DNA from 2 places in the Geodermatophilus sp. DSM 44513 genome. Region 2 is predicted to be linked to the other one. Evidence: predicted binding sites of a transcription regulator. Region 2 holds the regulator's gene; the other holds the start of a gene.
What was found. Region 2 encodes LexA, which represses DNA repair genes until DNA is damaged. Its sites were predicted from a motif close to TCGAACANNTGTTCGA; they were not measured.

Region 1: the regulator LexA is predicted to act here: its motif matches at 7,753-7,768, upstream of RTG05_RS08655 (DUF6504 family protein).

The regions. Positions count from the first base shown of each region.
Region 1 is NZ_CP135963.1:1,769,553-1,785,267, reverse strand. It holds gene RTG05_RS08685 (ferredoxin family protein) at 1-412, shown strand, start outside; gene RTG05_RS08680 (alkaline phosphatase family protein) at 423-1,610, opposite strand; gene RTG05_RS08675 (methyltransferase domain-containing protein) at 1,607-2,362, opposite strand; gene RTG05_RS08670 (VOC family protein) at 2,442-2,912, opposite strand; gene RTG05_RS08665 (DNA polymerase III subunit alpha) at 3,135-6,869, opposite strand; gene RTG05_RS08660 (SAV_6107 family HEPN domain-containing protein) at 6,866-7,348, opposite strand; gene RTG05_RS08655 (DUF6504 family protein) at 7,348-7,659, opposite strand; gene RTG05_RS08650 (epoxide hydrolase family protein) at 8,298-9,500, opposite strand; gene RTG05_RS08645 (LysR family transcriptional regulator) at 9,645-10,544, opposite strand; gene RTG05_RS08640 (YbaK/EbsC family protein) at 10,667-11,197, shown strand; gene RTG05_RS08635 (GNAT family N-acetyltransferase) at 11,194-11,775, shown strand; gene RTG05_RS08630 (phytoene desaturase family protein) at 11,772-13,421, shown strand; gene RTG05_RS08625 (carotenoid biosynthesis protein) at 13,418-14,215, shown strand; gene RTG05_RS08620 (glycosyltransferase family 2 protein) at 14,212-15,351, shown strand; gene RTG05_RS08615 (flavin reductase family protein) at 15,348-15,715, shown strand, end outside.
Region 2 is NZ_CP135963.1:3,152,930-3,168,644, forward strand. It holds gene RTG05_RS15310 (CBASS system Cap8 protein) at 1-351, opposite strand, end outside; gene RTG05_RS15315 (AAA family ATPase) at 348-1,262, opposite strand; gene RTG05_RS15320 (vitamin B12-dependent ribonucleotide reductase) at 1,463-4,324, opposite strand; gene nrdR (transcriptional regulator NrdR) at 4,412-4,951, opposite strand; gene RTG05_RS15330 (hypothetical protein) at 5,323-5,988, opposite strand; gene RTG05_RS15335 (LysM peptidoglycan-binding domain-containing protein) at 6,118-6,786, opposite strand; gene lexA (transcriptional repressor LexA) at 7,059-7,862, shown strand; gene RTG05_RS15345 (enoyl-CoA hydratase/isomerase family protein) at 7,953-8,741, opposite strand; gene RTG05_RS15350 (ABC transporter permease) at 8,738-10,570, opposite strand; gene RTG05_RS15355 (extracellular solute-binding protein) at 10,677-11,756, opposite strand; gene RTG05_RS15360 (ABC transporter ATP-binding protein) at 11,825-12,970, opposite strand; gene RTG05_RS15365 (CaiB/BaiF CoA transferase family protein) at 12,967-14,247, opposite strand; gene RTG05_RS15370 (IclR family transcriptional regulator) at 14,281-15,108, shown strand; gene RTG05_RS15375 (hypothetical protein) at 15,111-15,715, opposite strand, start outside.

The sequences.
Region 1 (15,715 bases), 1.4 Mb from region 2:
GGGCGGGTGCCGCTTCGCCGGCAACGTGCTCGTGCTGCCGCACGGCTTCGCCTACGGCCAGCTGCCCGGCGACGGCGCCGAGCTGGTCGCCGCGCACGCCGCCGGCCGGGTGGCGCTGCCGTGGCTGCGCGGCCGCTCGGGGCTGGCCGCGCCGGTGCAGGCCGCCCAGCACACCGCCCGGGCGGAGCTCGCGCTGTACGGCGTCGACGACCTGCGACCCCGCGACGTGCGCCGGCTGACCCCGGCCGGGGTGGACGTCGAGCGGTGGGTGGTGACCCTGGCCGGCCCGGACGGCGACGTGGTCACCGAGGTGGAGAGCCGCCCGTCGGAGCAGGCGGCGCCGCTGACCTGCCGGGCGACGCACCCCGCGCACAGCCGCACCTGGCACGTGCGGCTGCTGTCCGGGCTCTAGCGTCCGGGCGTCAGCCGAGGGCCCGCCCGCGGGCGGCCAGCAGCGGGATGGCCAGCTCCACCGCGGTGAGCGAGCCGTGGTAGCCGACCAGCCTGCTCGGGCCCGGCTCGCGCTCGGTCGCGGTCATCGCCCAGGTGCCGCGGGCCAGCGCGACGACGTCCCCGATCCGCCCGGCCACGCCGTCGTCCACCGGGCCGAAGACGCCGCTGGCGATGGCCTCGTCCCGGCCGGCCACCCAGGCCCGCTCGCCGAGGACCTCCCGCCAGCGGGCCAGCAGGTCGGCCTGCGCGCCGGGCACCGCGTGCAGGTACCGCGCCCGCGGCTCGCCCGCCAGGACGCGCACGCCGTCGGTGAGCTCGGGGGTGGCGTCGAGGTCCAGCCGGGTCCCAGCGGGGACGTCGAGCATCCCGTGGTCGGCGGTGACCAGCAGCGCGGCGTCGTCCGGCAGGCCGTCGACGACCTGCTCCACCAGGCGGTCGACCAGCTGCAGCTGGGCGCGCCAGCCGGCCGAGTCCACGCCGCGGACGTGGCCGGTGAGGTCGAGCTCGGCGGTGTAGCCGTAGACCAGCGTGCGGGGTGCGGCGGCCAGCGACTGCAGCACCACGGCGGCCAGGTCGCCGGCACCGACCGTGCCGGAGTAGCGGGCGCCGCGGTAGGCGGCGCGGGACAGCCCGGAGCCGGCGAAGGCGTAGGGGGCGGCGACGGTGACCTCCACGCCGGCGTCGGCGGCCTGCGCGAAGACGCTGCGCCGCGGCTGCCAGACGTCGGGGTCGGGGTCGTCGCGCCACCGGACGTGGTCCAGCGTGCGGTCCTCCCCCGTGGCGCTCCGTTGACCGGGGACGATCGTGACGAAGCCGAGGACGCCGTGGCTGCCCGGCGGCAGGCCGGTGCCCAGGGTGGTGAGGCTGACCGGGGTGGTGCTGGGGCAGGGGGCGGACAGGTCGCCGGCCGGTGTGGCCAGCGCGGCGAGGGTCGGGGCCAGGGAGGCGTGCTCCCGCACCAGGCTCGCGCCCAGGCCGTCGACGAGCAGGACCGCGACCCGACGGGCGCCGCCGAGCGCGGCGGTGAGGCCCAGTGGGTCGGCCGGCAGGTCGTCGCGCACCACCGGCACGCCGAGGGCGGCGGCGGCGCCGGGCAGCACGTCGGCGAGGCTGGCACTGCCGTAGGCGGGGCGGGCGAGGTCGGCGGGGAGCCTCACGGGCGGGTCGCGAGCAGGTGCAGCCCGGCGGCGACGTCGCGGTAGGGCGAGGTGGCGGCCAGCGCGAGCTCCAGGCGGCGGACCGCCTCGGGATCGGCCGACGCGTCACCGGAGGCCGTGTCGAGCAGGTCGGCGACGACGGCGACCCCCCGCCAGGAGCCCGGCTGCAGCCCGGCGGCCTCGACGAGGGCGAGCAGGTCCGCCGGGGTGAACCGGCGCCGCGCCGGGCGGCTGGCGCGGCGGGGGGCGGGGTCGCGGTCCTCCAGCAGGGACAGCGCCTCGACCGGGTGCCCGGAGACGGCGCGGGCCAGCACCGCGCCGGCCCGGTTGGCGGTGGCCACGCTGGCGGTGCCGCCGGGGCGCAGGGCGCGGCCCAGCTCGCCGAGGGTGGCGGCGGGGTCGTCGACCACCTCGAGCACCGCGTGGCACAGGGCCAGGTCGTAGCCGCCGCCCCCGACCCCGGGCAGGACCTCGTGCAGCAGGTCGCCGTCGCCCTGCACGCCGTGCACCCGCGCCCCGACGCCGGCGGTGTCGGCCCGCCGCGTCAGCGTGGCGAGGGCGTCGGCGCTGGGGTCGACCACGGTGACGTCGTGCCCCAGGCGGGCCAGCCGGACGGCGGAGTTGCCGGTGCCGCCGCCGACGTCGAGGACCCGCAGCGGGTCTCCCCCGACGAGCGGGTCGAGGGCGGCCCAGACGGCGGCCGCGCGGACGGGCAGCTGGTCCGCGGCGGACGCGGCGGGGGCGGGCGGCACCCGTCGGAGCCTAGTGCCGCCCGGCGGGTACGGCCCCCGTGCAGGGACCCGCCGCGAGCTCGCGGGTGGCGGGGGTCCTTCACCCGTCGGCGGCCCGGCGGATCTCGGCGAGGTCGATGCGGCGCATCCGCATCATCGCCTCGCTGGCCCGGCGGGCGCGGTCGGGGTCGGGGTCGCCGAGCAGGGCGGGCAGGTCGGTGGGGACGACCTGCCAGGAGACGCCGAAGCGGTCCTTGAGCCAGCCGCACTGGCTCTCCTCACCGCCCTCGGTCAGCCGGGTCCAGTAGTGGTCGGCCTCCTCCTGGTCGCGGCAGGCGATCTGGAAGGACACCGCCTCGGTGAACCGGAACTCCGGGCCGCCGTTGAGCGCGACGTAGTCCTGGCCGTCGAGGGTGAAGGCCACGGTCATGACGCCACCCTCGGGCGCGGGCATGCCCGGCCCGTAGCGGGTCACCTCGCCGATGGAGGAGTTGGGGAAGATCGAGGTGTAGTGCTGCGCGGCCTGCTCGGCCTGGCCGTCGAACCACAGGCACGGGATCTGCGTGGGCACGGGGGGCTCCTTCCTCGGTGGTGTGCCGGGTAGACGTCGGCGGCACACCGAACTCATCGGTGGGCGGGCGCGCCGATCCGCTGCGGGCACCCGGACCGTGGGCGGACCGCTGTACCCAGGTCGCCCACACCCGGGCCGGTGACGGGCCACCGGGGTACAGCGACGGCTCCCTCCCGGGTCCCACGCCGAGCGGAGCGAGGAGTGGGGAGAGGGGGCCCTGCTTCAGTGGCCGGAGCTGCCCGGGCTGGAGTGCCACAGCTTGCGCGGGGCGCCGGCATCGCGCCTGGCCACGGTCATCGCGTCCTCCCCGGCGGGCTTGACGTCGGCGTAGGGCGACATCCGGAACCCGGTGGGGTGCACCAGCACCGGCCGGACGACGACCGGCCGCGGCCCGCGTGAGGCCGCCGCCCCGGCGATCGAGTCCTCGGTGTACTCCCCCGCCGCCGCCATCTGCTCGGCCACCGCGTCCAGCCCGCCGGTCTCCCACGCCTCGTGCAGCGCCGGCAGCTCCCAGGCCCCGGTGGCGCGGATGGAGACCCCGCGCGGGCCGGTGCGCCGCAGCACCCCGCGGACGACCAGCAGCCACGAGTGGAAGACGGTGGCGGCGTAGGGGCCCTGCGCGTCCTCGAAGAAGGTCGAGTCGGTGCAGCCGGTCCCGTCGTCCAGGGTCACGAACACCACCCGGCGGCCGGAGCGGATCGGCGGGGTCTGGGTGGCCACCTTGACCCCGGCGACCAGCACCTCGGCGCCGCTGCGGCTGCCGAGCAGCTCCCCCGCCGGCACCGCGCCGAGCGCGGCGAGGAACGGCCGGTAGAAGTCGACGACGTGCCGGCTGGCGTCCAGGCCGAGCACCTCCAGCTCGGCGCGCACCAGCTCGGCGTCGGTGAACTCCGGCAGCCCGCTGCCGGGGGCCCAGGCCGGTCCGGTCTCCTCCTCCGGCAGCTCCAGCCCGAGCAGGTCCAGGCTCAGCTGGCCGGTGGTGGCGACGCGGGCGTCGCTGCGACGCAGGCGGTCCAGCTCGCCGATCTGCAGCAGCAGGTCGCGGCGGGTGACCTGGTGGCGGCCGCGGGTGGGCCGGCCGGCCTCCCGGTCGCGGACGCCGAAGCCGTAGAGGGAGTCGAACCCGCCGGCCAGCACCAACCGCTCCACCACCGGCCGGGACACCGACGCGCGCTGCCAGAAGTCGGCGAGCGAGCGGTAGGGCTGCCCGGCCACGATCCGGTCGACCTCCTCGGCGGAGATGCCCTTCACGTCGGCCAGGGACAGCCGGATGCCGTGGCGGGAGGGGTCGGCCATGGCCGCCGGCATCCACCCCGGCCGGGTCCACGCCTCGCCGTCGTCCCCGGGGTCGACCCGTTCCACCCGGTAGGTGCCGGTCGAGGCGTTGACGTCCAGGCCCAGCACGCGCACGCCGAAGTTGCGGGCGTCGTCGAGGATCAGCCGCTTGGGGTACATGCCCGGGTCGTGGGTGAGCACCCCGGCGAGGAAGGCCGCCGGGTGGTGGGTCTTCAGCCACGCGGACTGGTAGGTGGGCAGGGCGAACGCGGCGGCGTGGGCCTTGCAGAAGCCGAAGGAGCCGAAGGCGACCAGCACCTGCCACACCTGCTCGACCACCTCGACCGGGTAGCGCGCCACCGCCAGGGGCATGAACCAGGCGCGCACCTCGGCGTGCAGCTCCCGGTCCCCCAGCGCGCGGCGCGCCTCGTCGGCCTGGGCCAGGTCGCAGCCGGTCATCTGCGCGACGATCTGCAGCACCTGCTCGTGGAAGACGACGACCCCGGCGGTCTGCTCCAGGTACGGGGCGAGGTCGGGGTGCGGGTAGACCGGGTCCCGCCAGCCGTTCCGCGCCAGCAGGAACGGGGTGACCATGTCGCTCTTCACCGGCCCGGGCCGGAACAGCGAGATGTCGATGACGACGTCCTCGAAGGACTCCGGGCCGAACTTGCCGACCAGCTCGCGCTGGCCAGGCGACTCGATCTGGAACATGCCGAGCGTCCGGGTGCTGCGGATCAGCTCGAAGGTCGTCGGGTCGTCGCGCGGGACGGCGTCGATGTCGACCTGCTCGTGGTCCACCCGCTGCACTTCGGAGAGCGCGTGCGCGATGGCCGACTGCATGCGGATGCCCAGCAGGTCCAGCTTGAGCAGCCCGAGCTCCTCGACGTCGTCCTTGTCGAACTGGCTCATCGGGTAGCCCAGGTAGCTGTTCTCCACCGGGGTGCGGTCCAGCAGCGTGGCGTCGGACAGCAGCACCCCGCACGGGTGCAGCGCGATGTGCCGGGGCAGCCCGTCGAGCCGGGCGACCAGGTCGAACAGCAGGTCCAGGTCGCCGGTGCCGCCGCCGCGCTTGGAGCCCAGCCGGCTGGCCCGCAGCTCGGGGAGGTCGCGGAGCGCGGCGTGCACCTGGCTGGCCCGGATGTGCGGGAAGGCCTTGGCGACCGCGTCCACCTCGGCCGGCGGCAGGCCGAGCGCGGCGCCGACGTCGCGGACGGCGTGCCGCACCCGGTAGGTGTCCATCATCGAGATGCAGCTGACCCGGTGCGCCCCGAAGCGGCCGATCACCGCGTCGTAGACCTCCATCCGGCGGGCGGACTCCACGTCGATGTCGACGTCGGGCAGCTGGTGGCGCAGCGGGGAGAGGAAGCGCTCCATCAGCAGGCCGTAGCGCATCGGGTCGACGTCGGAGATGCCCAGCAGGTAGGTGACCAGGCTGCCGGCCCCCGACCCCCGGGCCGCGGCCCGGACCCCGAGGCCCTTGATGAGGTCGACGACGTCGGCGACGGTGAGGAAGTAGGACGGGTAGCCGAGGGAGTCGATCACGGCCAGCTCGTCGTCCAGCCGGCGGGTCACCTCCGCCGTGCCGGCCATGCCGCGCCGGCCCAGCCCGGCCTCGCAGCGGGCGCGCAGCACCGCCGAGGGGCCCAGGCCCCGCTCGGCCGGGGTGGTCACCACGTCCAGCTCCGGATGGCGCACGGTGCCGATGCCCAGGTCGCCCCGGACGTCGACGGCGCACTGCTCGGCCAGCCGGGCGGTGCGCTCCAGCAGCCGCAGCGCCGCATCGCGGTCGGGGCCGGCGAGGTCCGCGGCGACCTCGGCCATCTCCTTGCCCGACTTCAGGTACCCCTCGGCGGTGCGCCGGTCGACGTGCCGGGTGTCCAGCGGCACCAGCCGGCGGGCGGCGTCCAGGACGTCGGCGGTGGGCGCGTCCAGGGCGTCGACGTGGCGGACGGCGTTGGTCAGCACGACTGGCACGCCCTCCGCCGCGGCGAAGCGCAGCAGCGCCTGCGCCCGGGAGCGGTCCCCCCGGCCGCGGTGGTGCACGACCTCGAGCACCAGCGACCCGGGCCCGAACACCGCGCGCCAGGCCGACAGCCGGGCGGCGGCCAGGTCGGCCCGGCCGGCGGCCAGCGCCCGGCCGACCGGGGAGTCCGGGCCCAGCAGGGCCACCAGCCCGGGAGCGTGCTCGGCGGCCAGCGCCAGCGAGCCCACCGGCTCCCCGCGGGTGCCGCGCAGGTGCGTCGCGCTGGTCAGCCGGCACAGCGACCGCCAGCCGGCGCCGTCCCGGGCGAGGAAGGTGACCCGCGGCCGCCGCGGGTCCACGGCCGCCCCGCCGCGGGCCGGCGACCGGCGTCCGGTACCGCCGGAGGCAGGCGGGTCCGGCCGGCGGGCTTGCGCCCGCTGCGCCGAGTGCGTGCCGCCGACGACCGGGGCCAGCGGCGGCGGGACGGCCGTGTCCACCGAGGACGTCACCGCCAGGTCCACCCCGAACAGCGGTCGCACGTCGGCCGCCCGGCAGGCGAGGGCGAACTTGACCGCGCCGTAGAGCCCGTCGCGGTCGGTGAGCGCCAGCGCCCGCATGCCGTGCTCGACCGCCCGCTGGACCAGGTCCGCGGGGTGGTTGGCCCCGTACCGCAGGGAGTAGCCGGAGGCGACGTGGAGGTGGACGAAGGGGTCGGTCACCGCCCGTTCCGGGCGGAGCCGCCGACCACCCGGGGACGGGCCCGCCGCGGCGACTCCGGCGGCGACGTGCTGCCCAGGGTGGCATCCACGACGGTGAGGAACGCCCGCACGTCGCGGACGAGGTCGTCGGCCTCGCGGTCGGTGACCGCCCGGGACAGCCCCGCCTCGGCCGCGGCCCGCTTGGCCGCCCCGGCGGCGAAGAAGGTGGCCCACTCCCCCAACTCGGGGGCGACCTGGCCGAGCAGCACCCAGGCGCTGCGCGGGCGGCGCCGGCCGGACTCCGGCCGGGTGCGGGCGGCCAGCACCGCCGCGGCGGCCCGCAGCGCGCCGAGGTGGGCGGTGGCGTAGCGCTGCCGGGCGTCGGCGCTCGCCGCCGCCTCGGCCAGCGCCCGGGAGGCCTGGTCGAGCAGCTGGCGGGCGGCCTGGGGCAGCGCCGGGGGCAGGGGCAGCTGGTCGGCCATGACGCGGACGGCTCCCATCAGTCGTGCACCCGCACGAGCGACCAGCGGTTGTCCGTCGACTCCCAGCTGAGGTCGTAGACGCCGGCGAAGCTCATCCGCGACCGGCCGGCCCGGACCGCCTCGACCCGCCACACCTCGCGGGTGGCGACCAGCTCGGCCGACGCGCCGGTGCCCGCGGCGCCGTGGCGCCACCACGGGGCGGTCTCCACCCAGGAGTCGAGCAGCTCACCCACGACGTAGCGCGACTGTCCGCGCCAGAACTGCGCCGGGCCCAGCGCGCCGCGCTCGACCCGGACCTCCTCGCCGACCCCGCTCAGCACCCGGCCCATGACTGACTCCCCACCGCTCCCCGCCGCCCCACCGGCCCCGGCCCGCCGCACCGGGTGGGGAAGGACCCGGGTGCGGCAGGAGGCCGGCGTTGCTCGAACACGTGTTCGAACGGTGTCGAGTAGACCCGACACCGCCGACATCGTCAAGCGGACCTACGACAGAACGGCACGCGGCCAGGGCCCAGGGGGACCGCTGCCACCTGCACGGACACGGGGCCGGACCACTCCGCGGACGCCGCCGGGGCACCTCCGGCCGAGCCGCGGCTGCACCTCCCGGCGCAGGACGAGGATCCGTCGGCTACAGGTCCAGGACCAGGACGAGCGCCTCGTCCACGCGTTCCATCTCCGCCAGCGTGAGGAGTCCGGCAGGCTCGCCGACACGACCGCGTACCGCCGACCACGCTGCGCATGGCCCCTGCCACGAGCCGGCAGCCGGCAGCCGGTACACCTCACCCCTCACGGAGCGCGGCCATCTCCTGCTGGATCGCCCGGACCTCGGCCAGGTCGAGTGGGTCCTCCCTGACCGCACGGGCCTCCGCCGCCGCGATCCGGCGCCGCTCGTCACGCCGCAGAGCCCCGAGCGCAGCCCGGATGACCTGGTCAGCACTCTGGCGACGGGAACCGACGGTTCCCGCAGCTCAGCGGCCCGCCCGGGTCTCCCCCGCCGGCCGCGCCCCCTCCCGCAGGCCGCGGAAGAAGGCGCGCACGTCCGCTGCGACCAGCTCGGGCACCTCCCACTCCAGGAAGTGCCCGCCGCGGGGCAGCTCGGTCCAGGAGGTCACCGCGTACGAGCGCTCGACCCACTCCCGCGGGGTGGGGAACATGTCGGCCCCGGACATCGCCATCCCGGTGGGCACCTCGACCCGGCCCCACGCGGCGCTCGTGCTGCGCGCGGTCTCGGCGTACAGCCGGATGGACGAGCCGATCGTGCCGGTCACCCAGTAGACGGTGAGGTTGGTCAGCAGGTCGTCCAGCGCGTACACCTGTTCCAGGTCGCCGTCGGTCCACCGGTGGAACTTCTCCAGCACCCAGGCGGCCATGCCCGCCGGGGAGTCGGTGAGCGCGTGCGCGAGGGTCTGCGGCTTGCTGGAGTGCTCCATCGCATAGGCCATCTCGGTGGCGTTCCACTCCTGGGCGCGGCGCACGAACTCCTGCTCGGCCTCCGACAGGTCCTCGGGCACCCAGCCCAGGTAGGGGTTGGTGCCCGACAGGTGCAGCCCGACGAGCCGGTCGGGGGAGGTCAGCGCGAGCTGTTGGGCCACCCCCGCCCCCAGGTCGCTGCCCCGGACGGCGAAGCGCGGGTACCCGAGCTGCTCCATCACCTGGACGACGACGTGGGCGATCGCGGCGACGTCCATCCCCGGGCGGCGCGGCCGGTCGGAGAAGCCGTAGCCGGGCAGCGACAGCGCGACGACGTCGAAGGCGTCCCCGGCCGCCTCGCCGTGCGCGGCCGGGTCGGCCAGCAGCGGCAGCACCGGCAGCATCTGCACGAAGGAGCTGGGCCAGCCGTGCAGCAGCACCAGCGGCAGCGGGGCGGGCGCGCCGTCGGTGCGCGCAGCCCGCCGGACGACGGCGTGCACCGCCAGCCCCTCGGCCGCCGGGACCCCGGTGAGGCCGTCGACCCGGACGTGCTCGTGCTCGTTGAGCCGGGCCTGCTGCGCGGGCCAGTCGTACTCCTCCAGCCAGTACCGGACGACGCCGCGCAGCCAGTGCGGGTCCACGCCGTAGGACCAGGGCTCGGCGCCCTCGAGGTCGTCGGGCCAGCGGGTGCCGCGGAGCCGGTCGGCGAGGTCGTCGAGCACGGCCCGGGGCACGTCGACGGTGAACGGGGTGACGCTCACGGGGGACCTCCTGTCGTCGGGGGGACGGACGGGCGGGCGGGTGCGCGGCGTCCCGACGTCCCGGTGCCGTCCGGCCGTCCGGCCGTCCAGGGCCACAGCGTCGGGGCGCGCGCCCACCGCCGTCCAACACCTCCTGGTTGTGGGTCAGCTCCCCGCGACCGACCGGGCCAGCTGCACGAAGGCGCCGACGTGCGGCCGCCGGTCGGTGCGGCGGTGCGCGACCGCGAAGGTCACCGGCTCGGCGTCGGGCACCGGCACGTAGGTGACGCCGTAGGCCGCGCCGGGGTGGCTGGTGGCCACGTGCTGCGGCACGGTGAGGAAGAGCCGGTCGACCGAGATGGCCCACAGCAGCTCCTCCAGGGAACCCGCCGGTTCCCCCACCCGCTCCGGTTCCTCCCCGCCGCGCTCGGCGCGCAGCGTGAACACCCCCTCCCACCCGGGGTCGATGCCCGCGCGGCGGGCGCGGGCGGGGAGGGTCAGCAGGTCCTGCACGGACAGCGCCGCCGCGTCGGCCCTCGGGTCGGCCGCCGACAGCGCCACCGCCCGCCCCTCCCGGAACAGGGGGACGACGGCCACCCTCGGGTCGGTGCACGGGCCGTGCAGCAGGACGGCGTCGACCTCACCGGAGAGCAGCACGCCGGGCAGGTCGCTGGGCTGCACGCGCCGGACGGCCACCCGCCAGCCGGGCCAGGCCGCGCGGAAGGCGGCGACCACCGGCGGGGTGCGCGCGCCCAGGCCGTCGAGCAGCACCCCGATCCGCAGCAGGCGCCCACCCGTGGGGTCCCCGGCCAGCCCGCGGGCCAGCCCGGTGAGCGCGTCGGCGTCCCGGAGCAGGGGGCGGGCGGCGGCCACCAGCCGGCTCCCGGCCGGGGTGAGCGAGCAGCCGCGGGCCCGCCGGACGACGAGCAGGACGCCGAGCCGGCGCTCCAGCGCGGCGACCGCCCGCGACAGCGCCTGCTGGGACACCCAGCAGCGGGCCGCGGCCCGGGTGAAGGAGCCCTCGTCGGCGAGCGCGACCAGGTACTCCAGCTCACGCAGCTGCACCGCACCTCCGCCCGCCGGTGTCCCGCCCGGCCGCCGAGGGTGCCCGCCCGGTCGCCGCGGGACCAGGGGGTCCCGCCCGGGCGGGGGCGGCCGAGTGCGGCGCGGAGTGGGAGGATGCCGTCGTGGACGCCCCGCAGCACCCCCGGGTCGCCGCCATCTCCGCGCTCCTGGCCGAGGCCGGCGCCGCGGGGCGGGTGCGCGAGCTCTCCGGCAGCGCCCGCACCGCCGCCGAGGCCGCGCAGGAGCTCGGCGTGCCGAGGGGGGCCATCGCCAACAGCCTGGTGTTCGACGTCGACGGCGCACCGCTGCTGGTGCTGACCAGCGGCGCGCACCGGGTCGACGTCGGCCGGGTCGCCGCGCTGCTCGGTGTCCGCGAGGTGCGCCGGGCGACGGCGGACTTCGTGCGCCGGCACACCGGCCAGCCGATCGGCGGGGTGGCCCCGGTCGGGCACCCCGCGCCGATCGGCACGCTGGTCGACGTCGAGCTGGCCCGCCACGACCGGGTGTGGGCCGCCGCCGGCCACCCGCACGCGGTGTTCCCGACCACCTACGACGAGCTGCTGCGGCTGACCGCCGGCACCGCTGCCGAGGTCGGGGACGGCCCCGAGCGGGACCAGGACGCGGTCCTGGACGAGGCGGTGGAGGCCCGATGACGGGGACGACGCCGGCGGCGCGGATCGCCGAGCTGCCCGCCGGGTGGCTGCGCGACCACATGCACGAGGCACTGGCCATCTACGGCGAGGCGATGGGCTACAGCCCCTCGGTGGTCGCCGGCCGCTACGGCTACGCCGTCCAGCACACCGAGCGCCCCGGCTTCCGCGCGGTCGGCGCCTTCACGCAGACCCGGGACGGCGAGGTCCTCGTCGGGTTCGGCTACGGCTACGTGATCGCCCCCGGCCAGTGGTGGCACGACCAGGTGCGCGCCGCGCTGGACCGGCGGACGGCCAAGCGCTGGCTGCCCGGCGCCTTCGAGGTCTGCGAGCTGCACGTGCACCCCGACCACCAGAGCCGGGGGCTGGGCCGCCGGCTGCTGCACGCCCTGGTGGCCGACCTGCCGCACCCGGCGGCGCTGCTGTCCACCCCGGACAACGACACCAAGGCCTTCCGGCTCTACCACGCCGACGGCTTCGTCGACCTGGCCCGCAACCACCGCTTCCCGGGCGACGCGCGCCCCTTCGCCATCCTCGGCGCCCGCCTGCCGCTGCCGACCCCGGCACCGTCCCCCCGGTGAGGGCGGCCGACGCCACCGCCGACGCCGTCGTCGTCGGCGCCGGGCACAACGGGCTGGTCGCCGCCTGCTACCTGGCCCGCGCGGGGCTGCGGGTGGAGGTCGTCGAGCGCGACGAGGTGCTCGGCGGCGCGGTCTCCACCGTGGAGCGCTGGCCCGGCGTCCGCGTCGACCGCGGGTCCAGCGCGCACGTCATCGTGCGGTCCAGCGGCATCGTCGAGGAGCTGGACCTCGCCGCCCACGGCCTGCGCTACGTCGACTGCGACCCGTGGGGCTTCGCGCCCGCCCCCTCCCCCGGCGACCCCGGCCCGGACGGGCGGCCGCTGGTCTTCTCCGTCGACCTGGACGCCACCTGCGCCTCCGTCGCGGCCGCCTGCGGGGAGGCCGACGCCGCCGCGTACCGCGAGTTCGTGGCGGTGTGGGGCCCGCGCAGCCGGGCGGTCGTCGACTCCTTCGGCCGGCGTCCCACGGTGGGCGGCCTGGCCCGCTCCTTCTGGCCCATCGGCGCCCCCTCCGACGGCCGGCCGCGGACCTCCGGCGGTGACATCGCCGTCGACTTCCTCGGCTCCGGGGACGCGCTGCTGGACCGCTGGTTCAGCAGCGAGCGGCTCAAGGCGGCGCTGGCCTGGTTCGGTGCGCAGTCCGGCCCGCCGATGTCCGAGCCCGGCACCGCGGCGATGGTCGCCTGGGTGACGCTGCTGCACGACACCCCGCCGGGGCACCCGGTGGGCGGCTCCGGCGGGCTCACCGAGGCGCTGGGCCGCCGGCTGGAGGCCGACGGCGGCCGGGTCACCCTCGGCGACGGCGCGGCGCGGCTGCTGGTGGACGGCGGCCGGGTGACCGGCGTGCAGACGGTGTCCGGACGGCGGGTCGAGGCCCCCGTGGTCGTCGCCGCCTGCCACGTGCTGGCCACCCGCGACCTGGCCGGGGAGCACGCGCCGCCGGCGCTGGCCGACGCCGCGCCCCCGGTGGGCAACGGCTTCGGCCTGGTGGTCCGCGCGCACACCGACGCCCCGCCGGCCTACCCCGGCGTGGACCCCGCGCTGGCCCTGGGTGGCCTGCAGCTGCTGTGCACCGACCGGGCGGTGCTGGCCGCCGCGCACGGCGACTGGCTGGGCGGGCGGCTGCCGCGCGAGCCAGTGCCGCTGGCGATGTGCTTCTCCGCGACCGACGACACCCTCGCCCCGCCCGGGCAGCACGTGGTGACCATCTGGGGGCAGTGGTACCCCTACGCGCTGGCCGACGGCGGGGACTGGGACGCGCTCGCCGAGCGCGAGGCGGCGCGGCTCATCGCCGCCGTCGACCGGTTCGCGCCCGGCTTCGCCGCCTCGGTGCTGCGCACCTACGTGCAGACCCCGCTGCTGCTGGAGCGGGAGCTGGCCCTGCTGCGGGGCAACGTGATGCACGTGGAGATGGGGCTGGCCAGCATGTTCGGCTTCCGGCCGACGCCGGCGCTGTCCGGCATGCGGGTGCCGGGCCTGGCCGGGCTGTACCTGGCCGGCGCCTCCACCCACCCCGGCGGCGGGGTGTCGGGCAACTCCGGGCGGACGGCGGCGCGCACCGTGCTCGGCGACCGGGGGCTGCCCGCCCGCGCCCGGGAGACGCTGTCCCACGGGCTGGCCCGCGGGCTGGCCCGGGTGCGCCGGTGAGCGGTCTGCTCGAGGCGCGGGCGGTCCGCCGCCCGGCCGGCGCGCCGTGGGTGCCGGCGGTGCTGCTCGTGCTCACCGCGATCGCCTACCCGCTGCTGGACCCCGGCCCGGCCCGCGACGCGGTCAGCTGGACCATCGTGCTGCTCGGCTCGGCGGTGTCCGTGGCGCACGCGACGGTCAGCCGGGGTGCGCGCACCGGGGCCGGCGTGCTGGGCGTCACCGCGGCCACCGCGGTCGTCTTCGAGTCCGTCGGGCTGGCCACCGGCTTCCCCTACGGGCAGTACACCTACAGCGACGACCTCGGGCCCACGCTGCTCGGCGTCCCGTTCCTCGTGCCGCTGGCCTGGCTGATGATGGCCTGGCCCAGCTGGCTGCTGGCCCGCCGGCTCACCGCCGGTGTGCGGCCCGCCCGGCAGCGGCCGGCGCGGGTCGCGGTCGCGGCGGGCGTGTTCGCCGGGTGGGACGTCGTCCTCGACCCGCAGATGGTGCAGGCCGGCTACTGGACGTGGGCGTACCCGCAGCCCTCGCTGCCGGGCATCGACACGGTGCCGCTGACCAACCTGGCCGGCTGGCTGCTGGCCGGTGCCGTGCTCATGACGCTGCTGGACCTGCTCGCCGTCGGCGCGGCCCCGCGCACCGGGGACGGCGCGCCGCTGCTGGTGCTGGGCTGGATGACCCTCGGTGGTGCGCTCGCCCACGCCGTCTGGCTGGGGCTGCCCGGGTCCGCGGCGTGGGGGGTGCTGCTCGCCGTCCCGGTGCTGGTCGCCCTGGCGGTGCAGGCCCGGAGGTCGTGACCGGGCGGCTGCTGCGGGGCCTGTCCGGGGCGGCCGTGGCCGGCGCGCTGCACGCGGCGGTGAACGCGGCGCTGCTGCGCCGTCCCCCGGCCGGGCCCGCGCCGGTGCGCCGCGCGGTCACCGTCGTGCTGCCGGTGCGCGACGAGGAGGCGCAGGTCGGCGGCTGCCTGGCCGCGGTGCTCGCCCAGCAGGGCGTGGCAGACCTGCGGGTCGTCGTGGTGGACGACGGCTCGACCGACGGCACCGCCGACGTGGTGCGCGCGGTCGCCGACCCGCGGGTGCGGCTGGTCCGTGCCGCCGAGCCGCCGCCCGGGTGGCTGGGCAAGCCGCACGCCTGCGCCACCGGCGCGGACGCGGGCGACCCGGGCGAGGACGGCGTGCTGGTGTTCCTCGACGCCGACGTCCGGCTGTTCCCGGACGCCGTCGCCGGCGCGGTCGCCGTGCTGGATACGCACGGCCTGGACCTGGTCTCCCCGTGGCCGCGGCCGGTCACCGCCACGCCGGCCGAGCGGCTGGTGCAGCCGCTGGGGCCGTGGCTGTGGGTCACCACGCTGCCGGTGCGGGTGGCCGAGCGGTCGGCCCGGCCGTCGCTGACCGCGGCCAACGGCCAGTTCCTCGTCGTCCGCCGGTCGGCCTACCTGCGGGCCGGCGGGCACGAGGGCGTGCGCGGCGAGGTGATCGAGGACGTCGCGCTGGCCCGGGCGGTGAAGCGGGCCGGCGGCCGGGCGGTGCCGGTGGACGGGTCGCGGCTGGCCGCCTGCCGGATGTACGACGGCTGGCCGGCGCTGCGGGCCGGCTACGCCAAGTCGCTGTGGGCCTCGGTCGGCGGGTCGCCGGTGGCCAGCCTCGCGGGAGCCGCCGGGCTGACCGCCGTGTGGGTGGTGCCCGCCGTGGCCGCGCTGCGCGGGTCGCGGGCCGGGCTGGTCGGCTACGCGGCGGGCGTGGCCGGGCGGGCGGTGTCGGCCGCGGCGACCGGCAGCCGGGTCTGGCCGGACTCGCTGGCCCACCCGCTGTCGGTGCTGCTGTTCGACGTCCTGCTGGCCGGGTCGGTGGCCGGGCGGCGACGCGGCACGCTGACCTGGCGCGGCCGCCCGGTCGGCGGGGTGCGGGCGGTCCGGGAGACGATGACCGGGTGACCAGCCCGAACGCGCGCGTGCACTTCGACCCGGCGGCCATGGACGGCGGCGCCTTCTACCGGGTGGTGAACTCCGTGGTGGTGCCGCGCCCGATCGCCTGGGTGGCCACCCGGTCGGCCGAGGGGCTGGTGAACCTGGCGCCGCACTCCTTCTACACGGTCGCCTGCGTGTCGCCGCCGGTCGTGCAGTTCACCTCGGTCGGGCGCAAGGACACGCTGGACAACGTGGAGGCGACCGGCGAGTTCACCGTGAGCCTCACCCCGGAGTCGCTGTTCGAGCAGGTCAACGCCACCGGCACCGACTTCCCGCACGGGGTCAGCGAGGCCGAGGAGGTCGGCGTCGTCCTGGAGCCGGCCGAGCGGGT
Region 2 (15,715 bases):
GAGCGCCTGCTGCGCAGCGGCGAGGTCGTCAGGGCCGCAGGGCAGGGATAGGGTCCAGCCGGGCGCGTGGGTGGGATGCACCGGTAGGGCGGTCTCATTAAGATCATCGTCAACCGCGGACTCGCCGTGGACGGTGTAGATGCGTACCCGGGGGCCTGTCGCGGGAACGACGACGATTGGACCCGTCGCCGTGTACTCCTCTGCGATCAGCAGACTCGCCACGTTGGCCGCCGCCGCGAGCGTGGTGTGCGCGGTGGTGCCAGAGGGGGCGAGGAGATCGACGATGAGCCGCCAGGTGTCGCCCGCAGTCCGCGCCGGGATGCTGGCTACGCGGCGGGCCAGGACGGTCACCGCTGCACCCCTCGCAGCGTCGCCAGCAGCGCCTCCACGGTCAGTCGCCCGGGATGCCCCCCGGCCATCGGGTCGTAGGCGCAAGCCTCGGCCACGGCTTTGCGCAGCTTGCGACCGTCGAGCTCATCGCTCGCCTCGGCAGCGGCCTGCAGCGTCCGAGGGGAGGTCAGCTCAGGCGACGCAGGGAACGCCGCTGCGAGCGCAGCAAGGGTGTGACCGAGGATGACCCGGCGAGCAGCGAGGTCGGGCAGCGGCACCTGGACCAACAGGTCGGCACGCGACGCTAGCGCCGGGTCCAGGGCCTCGGCGTAGTTGGTCGTGGCCAACAGCAGCAAGTCGGGATGTCTGCGGGCAAGCGCGTCGAGGGCAACCAGGCCAGCATCGACGGCCCGGTGCACGTCGATGGGGTTGGCGTCCATCGACAGCTGGGAGCGGTCAGTGAACAGCGTCTCCACCTCGTCCAGCAGGACGACAGTCGGGCCCATCTCTGCTTGTTCAGCGATGACGACGTTGAAGAGCTGATGGACGCTCTTCTGGCTCTTGCCGAGTGCCGAACTCGCGAGGGCATGCGGGTCGACCTCGAGGAAGGCCCACGGCGGCCGGCCGGCGAGCCTGATGGATCGGGCCACTCGGTCAGCCAGACCGCGCGCCAGGGTGGTCTTCCCCACTCCGGGCGGACCGCTCAGCAGTACGACCCCGTGCAGAGGAACGTCCGTGAAGGCGACCTCGCTCCGGATTCGCACAGCGGCGGCGGCCTGCCGAACGAGGCGCTCCTTGACGTCGTCGCCGAGGATGATCGCGTCCCAGTCCCGGAGGAACGCGTCGTCGGGGAGCAATCGAGCATCGGCGAGACCGGGGGTGGCTTCGGGATTGGGGATTTGGCGGGGAACGTGGGCGAGTGCTGCGGTCATGGTGACCTCCCGGGGGCAGGGGAAGGACTGGCGGCTTGGCGGTACCGGCCTGGGCAGGCGGCACTCGGCCCTCGGTGAGGAGCCGAGTGCCGCCCCCAGATCAGTTCTTCAATGTCCCGGTTGGCCGAGTCGGGGACATTGCGGTCCGGACTCAGGACATTGCTGTCCCGGTATGCGCGGACGTTTCCTGGCCGACTACATCAGCTGCAGCCGCTGGTGGAGCCGCAGCCCTCGCAGACGTAGCAGCTGCCGGCCGGGCGCATCTTCGTGCCGCAGGTCATGCACAGCGGCGCGTCGGTCGCGGTGCCGGTGACCAGCTCGAACAGCTCGGCCGAGGAGTGCACCTCGGTGACCGGCTTGTCGGCCCGGGCGGCCGGCGCCGGCCTGACCGGCGCCTCGGTCGGCACCGACCCGCGCAGCGCCTCGACGTCGACCTCCTCCTCGACCGCCGCGGTCGAGGCCGAGGTGCCGTAGCCGGACACCTGGGCGGCCCGCTCCTCGGCGGTGAAGATGCCGAGGTCGGCCCGCTTCTCCAGCGGCAGGTGGTCCAGCGCCAGCCGGCGGAAGATGTAGTCCATCACCGACTGGGCGATCCGGATGTCCGGGTCGTCGGTCATGCCGGCCGGCTCGAAGCGCATGTTGGTGAACTTCTGGATGTAGGTCTCCAGCGGCACCCCGTGCTGCAGCGCGATCGACAGCGAGATGGAGAAGGCGTCCATGACCCCGGCCAGGGTCGAGCCCTGCTTGCCGAGCTTGAGGAAGACCTCGCCCAGGCTTCCGTCGTCGTACAGCCCGGCGGTCATGTAGCCCTCGGCGCCGGCGACGCTGAACGACGTCGTCATGCTCTGCCGCTTCTTCGGCAGCCGGCGGCGCACCGGCTGCGAGGCCGTGGCCACCGGGGCGGCGGTCTCGACCCTGGTCTCGGCCTTCTTCGCCTTGGCGTCGGACAGCGGCTGGCCGACCTTGCAGTTGTCGCGGTAGATGGCCAGCGCCTTGAGGCCCAGCTTCCAGCCCTGGAAGTAGATGCCCTCGACGTCCTCGACGGTCGCCGTCTCCGGCATGTTGACCGTCTTGCTGATCGCGCCGGAGATGAACGGCTGCACCGCGGCCATCATCCGCACGTGGCCCAGCGGGGAGATGGCCCGCTCGCCCATCGCGCAGTCGAAGACCTCGTAGTGCTCCGGACGCAGGCTGGGGGCGTCGACGACGTGGCCGTGCTCGGCGATGTACTCGACGATCGCCTCGATCTGCTCGTCCTGGTAGCCCAGGCTGCGCAGCGCCCGCGGGACCGTCTGGTTGACGATCTGCATCGACCCGCCGCCGACCAGCTTCTTGTACTTGACCAGTGAGAAGTCCGGCTCGATGCCGGTCGTGTCGCAGTCCATCATGAAGCCGATGGTCCCGGTGGGGGCCAGCACGGAGGCCTGCGCGTTGCGCCAGCCGACCTCCCCGCCGATCTCCAGGCAGGCCTGCCACTCGGCGGTGGCGGCCTTGAGCACGTCGGCGTCGTCGGCGCCGACCGGGCGGATCGCGTCGTTGGCCGCGCAGTGCTTGCGCATCACCCGGGCGTGGGCGTCGGCGTTGCGGGCGTAGCCGTCGTAGGCGCCCACGATGCCGGCCAGCTCCGCCGAGCGGCGGTAGGCGGTGCCGGTCATCAGCGAGGTGATCGCCGCGGCGAGGGTCTGCCCGCCGCGGGAGTCGTAGGCGTGACCGGTGGCCATGAGCAGCGCGCCGAGGTTGGCGTAGCCGATGCCCAGCTGCCGGTAGGCCCGCGTGGTGTCCCCGATCGGGTCGGTCGGGAAGTCGGCGAAGCAGATCGAGATGTCCATCGCGGTGATGACCAGCTCGACGGCCTTGACGAAGTTCCGGCTGTCGAAGGTGCCGTCGTCGCGCAGGAACTTCATGAGGTTCAGCGACGCCAGGTTGCACGAGCTGTTGTCCAGGCTCATGTACTCCGAGCACGGGTTGGACGCGTTGATCCGGCCGGTCTCGGGGTTGGTGTGCCAGTCGTTGATCGTGTCGTCGTACTGGATGCCCGGGTCGGCGCACTCCCAGGCGGCCTGGGTGACCTTGCGGAACAGCGCCTTGGCGTCGACGGTCTCGATCACCGAGCCGTCCATGCGGGCGCGCAGGCCGAAGGGCGTGCCGTCCTCGACGGCGCGCATGAACTCGTCGGAGACCCGGACGGAGTTGTTGGCGTTCTGGTACTGGACGCTGGTGATGTCCCGGCCGCCGAGGTCCATGTCGTACCCGGCGTCGCGCAGTGCGCGGATCTTGTCCTCCTCGCGCGCCTTGGTCTCGATGAACTCCTCGATGTCGGGGTGGTCGATGTCGAGGACGACCATCTTGGCCGCGCGGCGGGTGGCCCCACCGGACTTGATGGTGCCGGCGGAGGCGTCGGCGCCGCGCATGAAGCTGACCGGGCCCGACGCGGTGCCGCCGGAGGACAGCAGCTCCTTGGAGGAGCGGATGCGGGAGAGGTTCAGGCCGGCGCCGGAGCCGCCCTTGAAGATCAGCCCCTCCTCGCGGTACCAGTTGAGGATCGAGTCCATCGTGTCGTCGACGGCGAGGATGAAGCAGGCGCTGACCTGCTGCGGCGCGGCGGTGCCGACGTTGAACCAGACCGGTGAGTTGAAGCTGAAGTACTGGTGCAGCAGCATCCAGGCCAGCTCGTGCTCGAAGACCTCGGCGTCGCCCTCGCTGGCGAAGTAGCCGTGCTCGCGGCCCGCGGCGCCGTAGGTGAGCACCACCCGGTCGATGAGCTGGCGCAGGCTGGTCTCGCGCTGGGGGGTGCCGACGGCGCCGCGGAAGTACTTCGTGGTGACGATGTTGGTGGCGTTGATGCTCCACTCGGCGGGGAACTCCACGCCGCGCTGCTCGAAGTTGACCGAGCCGTCCCGCCAGTTGGTCATGACGACGTCCCGGCGCTCCCAGGTCACCTCGTCGTAGGGGTGCACCCCGGCGGTGGTGAAGACCCGCTTGACCTTCAGGCCCCTCCCCCTGGTCGGCGCCTTGGCGGTACGACGCGTACGGCCCGACAGGCGGTCTTCGGTCTCGGTCACGAGCTCTCCCTGGGTTGTGTGCGGTGCTGGTCGGAGAGGCGGCTGGGGAAGAGCCGCACCCTTCTTAGCCGGTGCTGCTGACGTTTCTCAGCCGCCGGCGGAGGAGGCGCTGCTGCGCCCCCCGCCCCGCCGGCGGGGTGGTGGGTCCTGCATGCCGGGCAGCGGGGGCGTGCCGGCGGCGACGTGCCGGGCCCGCAGCTCGGTGATCGCCTTCTCGAAGTCCTCAAGCGAGGTGAAGGCCCGGTACACGCTGGCGAAGCGCAGGTAGGCCACCTCGTCCAGCTCGCGCAGCGGCCGCAGGATGGCCAGCCCCACCTCGTGGCTGGGCACCTCCGCGGCGCCGGAGGCCCGGATGGCGTCCTCCACCTGCTGGGCCAGCTGCTGCAGCTGGTCCTCGTCGACCGGCCGGCCCTGGCAGGCACGGCGGACGCCGGCCACCACCTTGCCGCGGGCGAACGGCTCGCTGACCCCGCTGCGCTTGACGACGGCGAGGACGGCCTCCTCCACCGTGGTGAACCGGCGGCCGCACGCGGGGCACGAGCGGCGGCGACGGGTGGTCGCCCCCTCGTCGGCCTCGCGCGAGTCGATGACCCGGCTGTCGGGGTTGTGGCAGAAGGGGCAGCGCACGCGGTCCCTCCCCTCCCGACGGGCCCCGCCACGGGGTCCCGCCCCGGCTGCCGCCGCGACCGCCGGGAGCGGTCGGGCGACGGATCGGGACGGCCGGCTGTGGACCCCCCTGGGGACATCCGGTGGACGTCGTGGGGAGGACCTGAGGACCGGCCTGTGGACGACTCACAGCGGTACGACTACTAGATGTAGGGGAAGCCTAGGCCGGTCCCCACTAGATCTGCAAGCCGACATCACGCGCGTCGCCCGGCGGGACGACGTCCGCACCGTCCCGGCACAGCTGTCCCACCGGCCCCACGGCACGCCTCCTCCCGCGCCGGCGCACGGGCGACGCGGGTGGGGTGCAGCAGCGGACGGGTGCCGCTCCGGGCTCAGGCCCGGAGCACCCCGTCGGGGCGGACCGGGCGGGGACGGGACGCCCGGTCCCCGAGCCGCAGCGGACGGGTCAGGCAGTCCGGACCGGTGGCGCGCGGCATGAGCACCGTCGCGTCGCCGGGGTCGGACCCGGCGGCCTCCCCCGCGGGGGACGCCTCCGGCTGCGGGCGGGTGTCGACCGCCCGGTGCCGGCCGGCCGCCGCCCCGGCCCGGTGCCGGCCGGCCGCGGCCGCCGCGTCGTGCACGGCGGGCAGCTGGGCGGTCACCTGGCCGCCGTGGCGGCGCCGGTCCGTGGCACCCGACCCGGGGAGGACGCCGGCCGCCCGCTGCTCCCGGGCGGCGGCCTCGCTCAGGGACACCCGCGGGGCGGTCGAAGCGCCCGGCAGCAGCTCCTCGGCCAGCCCCAGGGACAGCGCCGCCGGCGCGTCGGGCACGAGCACCGGCGCGGGGTCGGCCTCGGGCAGCCGGACCTCGCCGAGGTCGGTCCAGACCTCGCGGTCGGCACCGGCCACGGCCACCCGCACCCACACCTCGCACGCGCCGCTGCCGTCGTGCCGCCAGCCCAGCAGCGACCCCGGCCACCAGGTGCCCTCGACGAGGACCTCGACGTTCTGCGACGGGGAGCTGAAGACGGCGGCCCGGCGCCCGGGGGTGGCTGACACGGACCCGACGGTAGGTCCGCGACCTGCGACGGCGGGTGAGCGACTCGGCACGACGGGTTGACGAACCTGGCCGGGCGGTCTTGTCGCTCCTCGACCGAGCCGCCCCTCCCGACCACCTCCGGCCCCTGGTCAGGGCACCGCGAGGACCTGGCCGGGGACGACGACCGAGCCCTCGAGGTCGTTGAGCTCCTCGATCGCGTCGACCACGGCACGCACGTCCCCGGTCCCGCCGGCGAGCTCCCCGGCGATCGACCACACGGTGTCCCCCTCCCCCACCACGACGCTGTCCCCACCGGCCAGCCGCAGCTCCCCACCGGGGTGACCCCCGACGACCGGCGCGACCCAGGCGCCGAACGCGACCGCGCCGGACAGGACCAGGGCGCGCACCAGCGCCCGCCCGCGCCCGGTCAGCCGCAGACGTGCCCCGCCGGAGGGGACGCACCCGCCGCGGACGGCGCCCGCGGACCCCACCCCCGACGTCACGGCCCGTCCCCCCGGCCGGACCCGGTGCGGACCCGGCGGGACGCTGCCGACGGCCGGTGACCGGCCGGCCCCGCGGGCGGGAGCCGTGACCGCGGCGCGGGGCCCCGGGACACCCGGCCGGTCGGGGACCGGCCGCAGGTGCCCGGCGACCCGCGGGCCGCTGCCCGGGAGGACCGACCCGGCCGGCGACCGCGCCGGTCCGGGTGCCCCGACCGCCCGGGCGGGTGCGCACCGCGCGTCCCCCGACCCCAGCAGCGGCCGCCACGGCACCTGCACCGCCGCGTCGAACTCCAGCACGGCCTGACGCACGTCCACCACGAGCCTCCTCCTCACACCCCAGCGCGTCGAACGCGTGTTCGATCGAACGTCTGTGCGATGTCTACCGCATCCCGCCGACGGGGTCGACCCGACGCCGCGCACACTTCGAACAGGTGTTTGGGAGTACCGGTCCCGAGGCGCTACCGTTCCGTCCGACACCCGTCCGCCCCGGCCCCCGGGTCACCGGTCCGGGCGGGCGCAGGGCGACCGGGCGCGGGACACCGGGCGCAGGACACGGGCCGTGGCGGCACGGCCGGCGAGGAGGAGACGTGGCGGGCAGCAGGGGGACGTCGGGCAGTGGGGCCCGGGGAGGCGACGGCCCGCCGCGGCGGGCGTCGGAGAGCCGGACCGGCGCGGCCGCCGGTGCGCCCGGGACGGCCGGGACCGCGTCGGTGCGCACCTTCCCCGACCGCGGCGAGGCCGGCGACGGGCTCACCCAGCGGCAGCGGCGCGTCCTCGAGGTGATCCGCGACTCGATCGAGCGACGCGGCTACCCGCCGTCGGTGCGCGAGATCGGCGAGGCCGTCGGGCTCTCGTCGGCCTCCTCGGTGGCCCACCAGCTGAGCGTGCTGCAGAAGAAGGGCTGGCTGCGCCGCGACCCCAACCGGCCGCGGGCGCTGGACGTCCGGCTGCCCGGCGAGGTCCCCGGCGCGCCGGCACCGACCGCCGCGACGGCCGGCGGCGCCGACGAGGCCCCCACCCCGACCTACGTCCCGCTGGTCGGCCGGATCGCCGCCGGTGGCCCGGTGCTCGCGGAGCAGGCCGTCGAGGACGTCTTCCCGCTGCCCCGCGAGCTGGTCGGCGAGGGCACCCTGTTCATGCTCCGGGTCAGCGGTGACTCGATGGTCGAGGCGGCCATCTGCGACGGCGACTGGGTGGTCGTGCGCCAGCAGCCGACGGCGGAGAACGGCGAGATCGTCGCCGCCATGATCGACGGCGAGGCGACGGTGAAGACGTACAAGCGGCGCGACGGGCACGTGTGGCTGCTGCCGCACAACCCGGCGTACGAGCCCATCCCCGGCGACGACGCCACCGTCCTGGGCCGCGTGGTCACGGTGCTGCGCCGGGTCTGACCCGTGCCGGTCTGCCGACGTGTCGCGGGACCGGCACGAGGCGGCCACCGAAGCCCGGAGGGTCGGCGGCCGCCTCGTGTGGCGGCCGGGTCATCGGCGCCTATAGTCGCCGTCCCGCTTCTCGAAGAAGGCCCGTAGCGCCTCCTGGTGGTCGTCGGTGCGGAACATCTCCAGGAAGCGTTGGGTCTGCAGCGCCTGCCCCTCCGCGAAGTCCATCTCGATGGCCTGCGTCACCGCGGATTTCGTCACCTCGACCGACAACGGGGCCCGCGTCGCGATCCGCTGGGCCTTGGCCAGCGCGGCCGGCATCAGGTCCGCCGGTTCGTGCACTTCGGTGACCAGTCCCCAGTTGAGTGCCTGCTCTGCGGTGTAGCGCGCCCCGGTCAGCAGGATCTCCTTGGCCGCGCCGAGGCCCACCACTCGTGGCAGCCGCCAGAAGCTCACGATGAGCCCGACGTTGACCCCGGCGGCGACGAAGAAGGCCTCGGTCGAGGCGATCCGGATGTCACTGCAGAGAGCGAACTCCAGGCCTCCACCCACCGTGGCGCCGTTGATCGCTGCGATGACCGGCGCACGGAAGTCCTGGACGCCGTTGAGCACCCTGCCGAACTCGGCCAGGTAGTCGGTGAGCTGCTCGTCGGTCATCGACTGGTCCTCGCGCAGCTGAGCACCGGCCGTGAACGCCCGGCCCTTCCCGGTGATGACCAGGCAGCGGACGTCCTCGTCGGCGTCCAGGATGTCCAGCGCCCGCATGAACGACCGCCGGCTCTCCCAGCTGAAGGTGTTGGCCGGCTCGCTGTCGAGCGTCAGTACGGCGATGTGCGGGGTCTCGTACCGCAGGTGCACTCCACTGCCGAGATCCGGGACGGTGGCGGTCATGCGGCTTCCTCCGGGGGTGTGTTGAGGGCGACGGACGGGGAACGGCGGCGACGCCGGGACGGCGACTCGCCGGGTCTGCTGTCCAGCAGCCGCATCGCGATCACGGTGACCACGATGTTGATCAGCAGGATCACAACCGAGAGCGCACCGACGCGCTGGTAGAGCGACTCGCTGGCGAGGTTGTAGAGGACGGTCGCGACCGTCGGGTTGGCACCGGTGTAGAGGAACACCGACATCTCCAGCTCGCGGAACAGCAGGACGAAGTTGAGCAGCCCCGCCGCCAGCAGGGACGGTCGGAGCAGGGGCACCGTGATCCGGCGCCAGGTGCGCACCCACGACGCACCGAGGCTCCGCGACGCCTCCTCGACCTCTGCGCCGATCTGGCCCATGCCGGCGTGCACGTAGGCGTAGGACAAGGGCAGGGCGCTGCCGGCGTAGGCGATGAGCAGGATGGTGAGCGTGCCGCCGAGCCCGAACGGCGTGCCGGCGTAGGCGATGATCAAGCCGATTCCGAGCACGGCACCGGGGAAGGCCAGCGGTGCCGCCATCACCGGGGCGATCAGGGCGTTGCTGTGCGCCCGCGTCCGGTGCGCCAGCCATGCGGCCAGGAGCGCCACGGCGAGCGCCAGCACGGTCCCGCCCACCGCGAGCACGAAGCTGTTCCCCATGGCAGCCGTGATCAGGGGGCGGCCGAACACTTGCTCGTAGTTCCCGGTGAGGGTGAAGTTGTCCCAGCCGAGCGGCCGCCCGAGGGCCTCGCGGAAGGACGTCACCAGGAGCACGCCGAACGGCAGGACGATGCTCAGCAGCACGACGGCCGAGCAGAAGGTCAGCCCGAGCGCCCGACCGCCAGCACCGAGACGGGTGACGTCCTGCTGGCCGGGCTTGCCGCCGATGACGGTGAACCGCTTGCCGCCGGTCAGCCAGCGCTGCAGCACGAGCAGGCCCGCGATGATCACCAAGATCGGCACGGAGATGACCGCGGCCGCCTCGATGCGGGGCGGGAACTGCATCAGGCTCAACAGCACCGTGGGGATCGTCTGGAACCCCACGGGCGCACCCAGGATGGCCACCGGACCGAAGATGACCGCCGCGCTGACGAACACCAGGATGGAGCCGGCGATGAGCGCCGGCGCGATCACCGGGAACGTGACCGTGCGCAGCACCCGCCAGCGCGACGCGCCCAGGCTGGCAGCCGCCTGCTCCAGGGCCGGATCGATGCCCTCCAGCGCCGCCGACACCGGCAGGAACACCAGCGGGTACAGGAAGAGCGAGAGGACGAAGACGATCCCCCACGGCGTGAAGATGTCGAACGGGGCCTCCTCCAGGCCGAACAGACCCATCAGCGCCGTGTTGAGCAAGCCGTTGCGGGGCCCCAGCAGCAGGATCCACCCGAGCGCGGCGATGAAGCTCGGCGCGGCGAACGTGAGGACGGCGCTGCCGCGGAAGAAGCGCCGCAGCGGCATGTCCGTGCGCACGGCCAGCCATGCCACGGGCAGGCCCAGCAGGAGGCTGCCCACCACCGTGCCGGCGGCGATCCACAGCGAGTTCAGGATGGCCCGCACCAGGTCGGGTTCCTGACCGAGCAGCGCGTAGTTCCCGAACGTGAACCCGCCGTCATCGGCGACGAAGCTCTGGCCGAAGACCTGGGCGATCGGGTAACCGATCAACGCCAGGACAGCCACCGCCCAGACCAGTCGCATGCCGCGGTCGAACCACGCCGTGCCGCGGCGGCCGCCGGCGGGGGGCCCGCCCCGCCGGTGCGAGGGAGCCGTCCCCGCCGCGTCCGTGCCGGACGCGGCGGGGACGGCAGGGGTGCTCACCGCCATGGCCGACCCCGCGGTGCGGCGAGCACGGCTGCGCCGGCCGAGTACGCGGCGACCGTCCGCGGCGCGGATCCCGGCCGGGGGTCCGGGTACGCCGGTGCGGGACGCCTCATCGGTTGAAGAGCTCCGCGAACCGGGCGGTGACGTCCTCCCCGCGGGTCGAGATCTCCTCGAGGTTGGTGGTCAGCAGGGTGGCGTCGGAGAGGTCGGCGGCCTCCGGGGGCTGCGGGCCGTCGACGAGGACACTGCGCCCGCCCTGCTCGGCCAGCGCGGCCTGGAAGTCCTCGCAGAGGTGGTACTGGACCACCAGCTGGGCCGCATTGGGGTGCGGGGCGTCGGCGAGCATCGCGAGCTCGGAGGTGAACGTCGGCACGCCGTCCTCCATGTAGGCGATCGCCAGCGGCTCTCCCTCCTGGGCGGCGCCGATCACGGCCGACTCGATCGCCGGGATGCCGAGGTCGGCCTCACCGGTGAGGACGAGCTGCGCCAGGGCCAGGCTGCTCTCGGTCACGGCGACCTGGCGTTCGGACAGCTGCTGGAGCCACTCCTCGCCGTGGAGTTCGGTGAGCATGGTGTAGTGGGCGAGGGCGGTTCCTGATGCGCCGGGGTCGGACGTGACGATCGCGCCCGGGTACTCGGCGGCCAGCTCCGTCCACGTGGTCGGCAGGTCGGCAGCGTCGGTGGTCGCGGAGTTGTACATGATGCCCAGCGGCACCAGGCTGTACGGCACCTGCGGGGTCGCCGGGTCGTCCAACCCCTCGATGATGTCGTCGGCGTTGGGCACCTCGGCATCGGCGATGACGCCCTCGTCCGCCCACTGCTGCATGGTTGCCGGGTCCGTGAGGCTGACCACGTCGGCGTTCAGGGAACCGCTGGCCAGCTCCGCGGAGATCGAGTTGGCGATCGCGCCCGAGTCCTCGCGGGTGAAGGTGATGTCCAGGCCGAACTCCTCCTGCACCTTCTGCTGCAGCAGTTCCAGCCCCGGCCGCGTGTGGCCGCCGCCGTAGACGACGGCGCCCCCCTCCTCCTGCGCGGCGGCGACGAGTTCCTCGCTGATGCCCTCGCACGTGGTCGCGCCCCCGTCGCCGGCGGTGGCCGCGGCGCCGGTGGAACCGTTGCCACAGGCGCTGACGAGGACGGCGGCGGTCGGGACGGCGAGACAGGTGAACAGGCGACGGGACAGGGGCATCGCGGACACAGGGCCTCTTCTCGGGTGGTGGGCGGGCGGGCCGGGGGAGGTCGAACGGTGCACGCCGGTCATGCAGCGCACCGGCCTGCGGGCGGTGGTGCGGACCGGGAGGCGTCGGGGACCGTGACCGGGGGCTCAGCGACAATCGCCGCCGCGTCGTCGGCTACGTCGAGGTGGACGGCGTCCCCGATGCCGAACCGGCCGGCGCTCGGTCCGGTCGCCTTGACCGGCGCGGCCACCCCAGGCAGGGCGATGGAGTACTGCACGTGGTCCCCGAAGAAGAGCGCCTCGAGGACGCACCCGCCGTCGGTCGCACCCGGCGCGGTGGGGCGTAGTCGCAGGTCCCCCGGGCGGACGGACACCGCCACCTCCACTCCCGGCTGCACCGGCAAGCCGGCCGGGAGTGGGGCGGTCGCGGAGATCCCCGCCGGCAGCAGCAGCGGCACGACGTCCCCGGTCGGGCTCCCGCTCACCGTCGCGGGCAGCAGGTTGGTGGCCCCGAGCGCCCGCGCGACGAAGCTGGTCCGTGGCCGCCGGTAGACCTCCTCGGGGCTGCCCACCTGCACGATGCGGCCGGCGTGCATGACCACCAGCCGGTCGGCCAGCGACAGCGCTTCAGCCTGGTCGTGGGTGACGTAGACCATCGTCACGCCCAGGGAGCGGTGGATCCGCTTGATCTCCGACCGCATCTCCTCGCGGAGCCGGGTGTCGAGGTTCGACAGCGGCTCGTCCAGCAGGAGCAGGGCCGGGTCGTTGACCAGCGCGCGGGCCAGCGCCACCCGCTGCTGCTGTCCACCGGACAACTGGTGGGCGTAGCGCTCGGCCATGCCGTCGAGCTGGACCATGCTCAGGGCCTCGTCCACGCGGCGCCGGACCTCCGCACGCCCGGCCCCGGCCGTCGTCGGGCCGTACCCGACGTTCTCCCGGACGCTCAAGTGCGGCCACAGGGCGTAGCTCTGGAAGACCACCGACATCCGCCGGCGCTCCGGCGGCACGAAGACGCGGGCGCCGACGAGGACCCGGTCGCGCAGCCGGATCTCCCCACTGTCGGGCCTCTCGAAGCCGGCGATCATCCGCAGGCACGTGGTCTTGCCGCAGCCGCTGGGCCCGAGCAGGACCACGGCCTCCCCCTCCTCGATGCTGAGGTCGACGTCGTCCACGACCGGCGCAGCGCCGAAGCTCTTGGTCAGTCCGGACAGCACGAGGTGAGTCACGCCGAGACCTCCGTCGGCTCGAGTGGGGTGCGGTCGGCCCCGGGCCGGCCGGTGCGGTCGTCGGCCGGGGTGCTGAACAGCACCCCGGCCGCCAGCAGCTCGTCGATCTCCGCATCGGGTACGCCGGCCTCGGCGAGCACCTCCCGGCTGTGCTGGCCGAGGAGGGGGGCCGGACGGCGGACGGTGGACGGCGTTGCCGACAGCTTCACGGGCGCGCCGATGTGGCGGACGCGGCCCATGCGGGGGTGGACGGTCTCCACGAGCATCTCCCGGGCCTGGACCTGCGGATCGGCGTACACCTGCTCGATGTCGTAGAGCGGCCCGGTGGGGACGCCGGCCGCGTGCAGCAGGTCCAGCCACTCGGCGGTGGGGCGCCGGCGCAGCCGGGTCGCCAGCTCTCCGGAGAGCTCGATCCGGTGAGTCATCCGGGCGGCGTTGTCGGCGAAGCGCGGGTCGGCCGTCAGACCGCCGTCCCCGAGCACGGAGCACAGACGCTCCCAGTTGCGCTGGTTGGCCGCTCCGATCGCAATCCACCCGTCGGCCGTCGGGAGAGCCTCGTACGGCGCCGACAGCCGGTGAGCCGACCCCATGGGCCGGGCAACGTCACCGGTGGCGAAGAACATCGCCGTCTCCCAGACGGTGTAGGCGACGCCGGCCTCCAGCAGCGAGGTGTCGACGAACTGCCCCTCGCCGGTGCGCAGCCGGTGCACGTACGCGGACAGGACCCCGTAGGCCGCGAAGAGGCCGGCGTTGAGGTCACAGATGGGGACGCCCACCTTGGCCGGCGGCCGTCCCGGCTCGCCGGTCATGCTCATGAGGCCGCTCATCGCCTGGGCGACCAGGTCATAGCCACCTCGCCCGGCGTAGGGACCGGTGGCCCCGAACCCGGAGATCGAGCAGTAGACGAGGCCGGCGTTGAGCTCGCGCAGGGCCTGCTGGCCCAGCCCGATGCGTTCGAGCATCCCTGGTCGGAAGTTCTCCACCAGGACGTCGGCGCCCCGGACCAGCTGCCGGACGACGTCGACGCCGCGCGGGTCCTTGAGGTCGACCGCGATGCCGCGCTTGTTGCGGTTCATGGCGTTGAACGCGGGCGAGACTTCCACGTCCGACCCCCGTGACATGCCGCGGGTGTCGTCCCCGCCGTCCGGGCGCTCGACCTTGATGACGTCAGCGCCCATGTCGGCCAGCAGCATCGAGCAGTAGGCCCCGGCCATGACCTGGGTCACGTCGACGACCCGCACGCCCTCGAGGGCCCGCGGGGAACCTGGGATGAGCACCTGGGTCTCCAGACTGTTGTCCCCTGTGCCACCGTGTGGAACGATTTGCCGCACAGTGGCACGACTGTGGCGTCGGCCACAGTAGGGAGCACGAAGAGTGACGTCAACCACATGAGAAGCGTCTCCGTCGCCCTTGCGGTCCTGGAGGCGGTCGCCGAGCGTCAGCCGGTCGGCGTGAGCGAGCTGGCCCGCGCCATGGAGCTGCCCAAGTCGACGATGCAGCGCATGCTGCTCACCCTCGGCGAACTCGGTTGGATCCGGGCCGGGGCCGAGGAGCCGACGCGTTGGTCGTTGACCTCCAAGGCGATGTCCATCGGCTCACGGCACCGCGGCGACGACGAGATCCGCCGGGTCGCCCTGCCGGCAATGCACGCGCTGTCCGCGGCGACTGGGGAGACGGTCCACCTGTCGGTGCTCGAAGAACGACGCGTCGTCCTGATCGAGAAGATCGAGAGCATCCACCCGGTGCGGACGCACACGACGATCGGCAACAGCGCACCGCTGCACACCACCGCCTCGGGCAAGGCGATCCTGGCGGCGATGCCGCAGGCGCAGGCTCGCGCACTGCTCAGGGCACCGCTCGAGGCCCTCACCGAGCGCACCCAGACCGACGTCCCCACGCTCTTGGAGGAACTGGGGCGGGCGCGGGAGGACGGCTACGCGGTCACCGTGGGCACGCGGCACCCCGAGATCGCTGCGGTGGGCGCGGCGGTCCTGGGGGCCTCGGGGCTCCCGGTGGCGTCACTGAGCCTCTCGCTCCCCGTGCACCGGTTCCCGGAACAGTCGTGGCCCGACCTCGGCGAACAGGTCGCCCGGGCCGCCGCGGAGTGCAGTCGCGAGCTCGGCTGGCGCCCGGCCTGACCTCAGGCCCGCCGGCGGGACAGCCTGCCGGCCAGCCAGACGAGCACACCGGCGACCGCGGCCGCGACCAGCGCGGTGGCGACCGGCGGGATCCCCCCGTCGGCGTCGGCGCCCGCGGGGGCACCGTCGGCCGGCGGCGCGCCCGCCGGCGGTGCCGCGGCCGGCAGCGGGACCACGGTGACGTCGCCGGGCAGACCCTCCCCCGCGACCAGGAGCGCCGAGGAGTCCGCGGTGAAGGCCACCGCCTCGCCCTGCGGAGTGGCGGGCAGGGCGACCCGGAGGGGCTCCCCCGCCAGCGCCCCGGCGACGTCGGAGCCGGTCAGCGGCCACACGTAGGCGTCGGTGTAGGTGCGCAGCGCCACCGAGCGCCCGTCGGGGGAGACCGCGCCACCGGTGACCATGAGCTGCCCGGCCCGCCCGACCGGGCCGCCCGGCGTGCCGGTGAGGAGGAGGTCCACGCCGGCGACCTCGGTCAGGCCCACCGTGGCGTCCTCGACCAGCGCCGACACCGGCCGCAGCACCGCGCTCGCGCCCAGGACCTCCTTGGTCACCAGGTGGGGCGTGCCGTCCGGGGCCAGCAGCAGCGCCTCGACGTCCCGGGGCCGGT